Linked DNA regions of Parashewanella spongiae. The protein of the gene in region 1 interacts with the protein of each later gene in a pairwise test. Links are inferred from orthologs where the notes say so. Each region holds a gene or a part of one and is shown on either strand. Other genes may lie near its edges. The genes, in order: secB and E2I05_RS00725.

The links.
Region 2: the proteins of secB (region 1) and E2I05_RS00725 interact in binary tests that used the Escherichia coli proteins (3 or more experiments, as listed by UniProt). The link is inferred for Parashewanella spongiae from one-to-one orthologs.

The regions. Positions count from the first base shown.
Region 1 is NZ_CP037952.1:5,270,919-5,274,065, forward strand. The notes cover bases 259-3,075. They hold secB (protein-export chaperone SecB), read right to left. Parts: upstream 2,009-3,075; coding sequence 1,508-2,008; downstream 259-1,507. Other genes in these bases: E2I05_RS20860 (hypothetical protein), read left to right, coding at 259-441; gpsA (NAD(P)H-dependent glycerol-3-phosphate dehydrogenase), read right to left, coding at 491-1,504; E2I05_RS20875 (rhodanese-like domain-containing protein), read right to left, coding at 2,307-2,741. Also shown: more of E2I05_RS20860, read left to right, coding at 1-258. UniProt on the Escherichia coli protein: One of the proteins required for the normal export of some preproteins out of the cell cytoplasm. It is a molecular chaperone that binds to a subset of precursor proteins, maintaining them in a translocation-competent state.
Region 2 is NZ_CP037952.1:179,221-182,538, reverse strand. Bases 307-3,294 are described here. They hold E2I05_RS00725 (response regulator), read right to left. Parts: upstream 2,150-3,294; coding sequence 1,463-2,149; downstream 307-1,462. Other genes in these bases: fieF (cation efflux pump FieF), read left to right, coding at 2,967-3,294; E2I05_RS00720 (Spy/CpxP family protein refolding chaperone), read left to right, coding at 2,307-2,798; E2I05_RS00730 (ATP-binding protein), read right to left, coding at 307-1,421. Outside these bases: more of E2I05_RS00730, read right to left, coding at 69-306; more of fieF, read left to right, coding at 3,295-3,318. UniProt on the Escherichia coli protein: Response regulator member of the two-component regulatory system CpxA/CpxR which responds to envelope stress response by activating expression of downstream genes including cpxP, degP, dsbA and ppiA.

The DNA.
Region 1 (3,147 bases):
ATGAACTTCAGTGAATTAATTTTAGGCTACTTTGCTCATTCAACAAGACCTGCACCATCTCTACAAAAAATTATGAATGTAAATAATGAGGAGCTTCAAAATTGGTTAACTCGCACGGCTCAAGAAATATTATACTGGACAGCCAAACAACCTCACGAAGAAGAGCTATTAACAAATCCTACGCAAACTAAACCTGAAAACTATCAAAATCATGATGCTTATGCCTCACATCTAGAAAACGACCATATTTCTTTAGAATTATATCCTGAACAAAGCAGCTATAATTTCCGCTTCCCAGCAAGCTTTACCGCCCAAGATGAGCTTATGCTGGGTACGAGAAATAGCAATCTTGTATTAATATCGCTGATCCGAGGAATAACAAGGTGCGTTACAGGAATAATAGAGCACAACAGAAAGTCACAAACGCTTGAAAACAGCTAAAAAAAAGGCGCTATTTCAGCACCTTTCTCATGAATATTTTGCACCAATACTACAGTAAAGATTCGCTTTTGCGATCGCGTCCGAGTAATTCTTTTGCTACCGCTTTTGCATCTTTACCTTGGTAGAGCACTTGGTAAAGTTGCTCGGTTATGGGCATTTCCACACCTAAACGCTTAGCTAAAGTAAAAACTTCTTTGGTATTGCGATATCCTTCAACCACTTGACCGATTTCGGTTTGCGCACCTGTGATATCCTTACCTTGACCTATGGCTAAACCAAAACGTCGATTACGGGATTGGTTGTCTGTACAGGTCAGAACTAAATCGCCAAGCCCAGCCATTCCCATAAAGGTGTTAGATTGCGCACCTACCGCTTCGCCTAAACGAGTGAGTTCAACCAAGCCGCGGGTGATTAATGCGGTACGTGCATTAGCACCAAAGCCAATACCGTCAGACATGCCTGCGCCAATCGCAATTACATTTTTTACTGCCCCGCCCAATTGCAAGCCAATAAAATCAGGATTTGCATATACACGTAAGCGTGATGGGCAATGCAATAGCTCGACTAATTCGTTGGTGAATTCATCGCAAGTGCCAGCCACAGAAATTGCCGTTGGCATCCCCGCGGCGAGTTCTTTAGCAAACGTAGGACCAGATAATACCGCTAATGGAATATCTTCGCCCAATTGCTCTCTGGCGACATCTTTAAGCAAACGACCCGTTTCTGGCTCTAACCCTTTGGTAGCCCAAACCACACGCGCATCATGTCGCAGTAGTGGTTTAATTTGCCCAAGCACAGAACCAAATACGTGACTTGGTACTACAACCAATACATTACGACTGGCTGCAAGAGCTAAAGCTAAGTCCGCTTCGATTTGCAAAGAGTCAGGAAATTCGATGCCCGGTAAAAATTGATCGTTACTACGCTGTTGTACTAAACGCCCCATATGTGCAGCATTGTGGCCCCACAACATAGTCTGATGACCACCACGGGCTAAAGAAATGGCAAGGGCGGTGCCGTAAGAGCCCGCCCCTAATACCGTTATATCAGCGTGATTAGTCATGAATTATGCAGGAGTTTCTTCTGCTTTATCTTCAACTTGACCAGCGGCTTGTGCTTCTTCTTGACGCTTTTGTACATACTGAGCAAATAGCGCATCAAAGTTAACTGGAGCAAGGTTAAGTTGTGGGAATGTACCACGACCTACTAAGCTACCAACCGTTTCACGTGCATATGGGAACAAGATATTTGGGCAGTATGCACCTAAAGAATGAGCCAATTGTGGTTCAGTTAAACCGGCAATCGAGAAGATACCTGCTTGTTGCACTTCACAAAGGAAAGCAGTTTCTTCACCAACTTTAGCGGTAACCGTTAAAGAAAGGATAACTTCGTACACATCATCAGCAAGTTTGTTGCTCTTTGTATCAAGATCAAGCTTTACTTCTGGATTCCATTCTTTTTGGAAAATTGCTGGGCTATTTGGTGTTTCGAAAGACAAGTCTTTCGTAAAAACACGTTGGATATTGAATTGTGGAGCTTGTTGTTCGTTCGTTGCTTCTTCAGCCATATTCTTTTACCTATCAAAGTGTTGTTATTCGACTTTTCTTTGAAAGCCATCATTCAGGGCTTGTGTTACTCGACCTGTATAGATCTCAGTACCATCCCGGGTTATTTTCCCGACTACATCGGGTTAGATCTAATCAGTCATACAAGGCTTTTTGTCAAAATTTAGACGGTAAACCATTATCGACCGCAGGATCAGCTTGCCAGTTTTTTATGACACTTTGACGCTCACGTCAACCTTTGAATGAAAAACGCTTCAAAACATTGGGTTTGCACATTGTGAAAAACTAACTGACATTTCCTTATCTTTTGCTTTTCGAAACAGGCATGTTTGCTGCCTGCCACTCACCCATACCACCTTTCAAGTTATGCACATTTTCAAAACCTTGCGTAACTAAAAGCTGAGCAGCTTGAGACGAGGTCATGCCAGCCTTACATACTAATATAATGGGACTGCTTTTAAGCTTTTCAAGGGCTGGTGCCTGATTATTTTTAATTTCGGATAATGGGACATTCAGCGCATCGACAATATGACCTTTTCGGAATTCATCCTTCGAACGCACATCAATGACTTTGGCATCTTCACGATTGATCAATGTTGTTAGTTCTTGAGCGTTAACATTTTTATACTTTAGGGTCGCCGTTTTGATCATTGAGAAGATCACTCCAAAAAACAAACCCACCCAGGCTAAGCACAAAATGGGGTTAGCTTGAAAAAACTCAATATATTGTTGCATCCGGAAATTTCACTATTCAATTTAAAAATATAATTGAGAGTATACCGATAGTTGGCTGATAGTTCACTGAGATTTGAGTAATACCGATTACAGTAATTAAATGCTCAACTCAGAGCTATGTATGTGCTCAAAGTGCAATCGAAATTGATGAAGACATAATTGTTCTACGTCAAGACAATTTTGAGAAGTAATTTGAGCACATACAAGCTCCCAAAGGGCAAGGCTAAAGGGTTCCATTACTGCGTTACAAGCATTTGAATTATCCCGACAAAAGCACGAATTGCGTTGAACCTAAAAAAATCAGTTGAACGCTGAGTATACGAGTAACTGTTTGAGCAATACGATGATTTTATTATCATGTTTTTCATCCAATGAGTGAAATGCTCTACGCTCACAAGCTTGCTAA
Region 2 (3,318 bases), 5.1 Mb from region 1 along the record:
CCAAGGGGCGGGGAATTAAACCCACAGAGATTAAAGTTAAATTGTGCATTGAACCGATTTATTTAGGATTATTGTAGCGGTAATTCAATCTTCACTTGTAATCCCGTAGGCGAAACCATTTCAGCCCAAACGATTCCTCGATGATGAGCGATGGCTTCTTTGGCAATCGCTAACCCTAGCCCCCAACCTCCTGAGTTTCTATCGCGCGCACTATCAGGACGGTAAAAAGGCGTAAAAATAGCCGCTAACTCAGACTCTGGTAATCCTGGACCATCATCTCGAATACCAATCAATATCGACTGCTCCTTTGTGGTTACTGTGAAATTGATGTGTTTCTCAGCGTAGCGGATCGCATTACGTAAGATATTTTCAACGCTACGACAAAACAGTATGGGGTACAGCGCTATCTCAATCTCATCGTTCATCTGCACATGTAATTGTTTATCTTGTTCACAAGCTTCAAACTCAGCATCATCAAGCAATGATAACAAGCAGTCTGACAAATTGAGTGATTGTTTTTTTTCGGTTTGATCCATGCTGGTTTTTGACAACACTAAAAGTTCTGCAATGAGTTGCTCTAACTGCTCAGATTCATAACCAATTCGTTCGGTCTCACTACTTTGCTGACCTTTCTTGTGTGCAATGGCTAATGCAAGCTGCAAGCGCGTTAATGGAGTACGTAATTCATGTGAAATATCACTGATGAGCCGTTGCTGTTGATGCATCATACTTTCGACCGAATCTGCCATACTATTAAATGCTTTTGCCAATTGCCCCATTTCGTCCGTACGCTTAACGGTAGATTCGTCCACTCGACTACCAAAATCCCCTGCAGCTAATTTATTAGCACTGGTTTTAAGCTGCTTTAACGGTTTGCCTAAATACCACGCCAACAAGCTACAAAGTAAACCAGAAAAGAATATTCCCAACCCTAATGTTAGCAGTTTGTTATCCACAAAAAACAAGAACCAAGGTTTAGGATGACTGATAGGAAGTTGACCGTATAACGCATATTCTACGTCATTCACTTTAAATCGATAAGGACCGAAAAATAATTCGGTTTTAAATTGATGCCGGATAGGTCGCTGCGCTTCTTCAGCCATCAGCATAAATCGGCGCAAGGAACGACTACGACGCATTTTAGTCACAAATTTACCGTTTTCATCGACCAAATAAAGCCGTAATTTTCGGCCTTTATATTGGCGATAATGTTTCCAATGCCTTAAACGACTTGCGGTCAGCAACTCTGGATTTTGCTGCAATTTATGACTGATTTTGAGCAATAATTGGTGCAGGTTAGGTGGCAAAGGAGCGCGATCATGATGTTGCTGCAACAAAGGCAAGGCGGCCACGAGTCCCAATGTTAATGAACTGCATAACCAAAAACCGAGCAACAATTTAATGAATAAGCGATTTGCCATTGTATTATCCTAAAGTTGTCGCTAAATACTCTCTTAATTGCTTAAGGCAGCCAAATATAACCTTTTCCACGTATGGTTTTTACCCTTGGGCGCCCATCTTTCCGAGGTGTTAATTTCCGGCGTAAATTGGATAAATGCATATCTAAACTACGATCAAACGGCATCAACTTTTTACCTAGTACAGTTAAACTTAAGGTTTCTTTACTGACCATTTCGCCGCAGCTATCAGCAATCGCATGCAGTAAAGCAAATTCACTGCCAGTAAGTAACAGCTGTGCTTTTCCGCAATAAGCTTCTTGACGCCCAACATCCAGAGTTAAATCACCATACTCAAGAATTTTACTTGATTGAGTGCCCGACTCGGTCAGCTGACTACGGCGTAAAATGGCTTTAATTCGTGCCACCAACTCTCGATCATTAAATGGCTTGGGCAAATAATCGTCGGCGCCGATCTCAAGTCCGACTACTCTATCGATGTCTTCGCCACGTGCCGTTAACATTAATACCGGTGTTTGTTTTTGCTTCCGCAGCGCTTTTAATACTTCAAAGCCATTCAATTCTGGCAACATCACATCCAGTAAAATAAGATCGAAGTGTTGCGACAAGGCAAGCGTTAATCCAGATTTACCGTCGTGAGCTAAAGTCAGTTCAAATCCTTCAAGCTCCAGTAACTGTCCCAATAATTCGGCCAGACCAAGATCATCATCAATCAACAATATTTGATGCATTGAGTTTCCTAAGCTTTCGGTTTTATTCAGTTTACCAAGTCTCATAAACCACTATCACACATCTTTACACAGCTTTACCTAAAGCCAAACCAAACTTACATTCAAAAGCGTAGACTTCATTTGTCCCAATCATTTTATTTATTTTTAGGAGTGACAGATGAAAATACTTACCAAGTGCCAAGTGGCCGCATTAACCTTAGTCATTGGCTCAGTCGCCATCGTACCTTCTGTTATTGCTCATCAAGACAGCGCCCCGCAAATGAAAGTACAAAAAAGTGAAAAAATTCACCGTACACATCATCATGGTGGTATTCACATGATGAAAATACTGCGCAAACTTGACCTGACTGACGAACAAAAGCAACAAGCTAAAGCCCTAGTAAAAGCTCATAAACAAAATACTCGTACCATAAAAGCATCCATTGAAGACCGCAAAAATTATGCTCAACAAATTCAGGCACTCATTAAAGCAGATAGTTTTGATGAACAAAGTGCCAATGCGTTGATCGCCCAGCGCTCAGAGCAACGCCAGCAACATGCTCTGAATAAATTGAAACTACAACATGACTTATACCAATTGCTGACACCAGAGCAAAAACAGCAAGCCGATGAAATGAAGCAACGCAGACACAAAAGAAGACAACATTGATTCAGCGACTCACGCTTCGATGTCCAGTATTCACCGTAAGAGCGAGCCGTTTAAATTGTACGATTAATTTTGCGGCTTCGACTCATCCCTGTAACTTTGCGCTACTGCAATAAAACTTTATTCAATTTATCCTATAATCGATAAAAATCTTGGTTTATTCGATTCGTTATGATGCAAGCAAATTCTTATGATTTTTGGGTAAAACTGGCAAGCCGAGCTTCAGTGTCTGTAGCCATCGTACTTATCATCGTTAAGGCCTTAGCGTGGTTGTATTCAGGCTCAGCCAGCATGCTGGCCTCGTTGGCGGACTCATTTGCTGATGGCGCAACGTCAATCATTAATTTCATTGCAATAAGATATGCCATCACCCCTGCTGACGACGAGCACAAGTTTGGCCACGGTAAAGCTGAATCGCTTGCGGCATTAGCGCAATCGGCTTTTATTCTTGGTACCGCTGTACTACTGCTTTTTTATGGTAGTGAGCGGCTTATCGGCCCCGTCCCCATTACCAATACCAGCA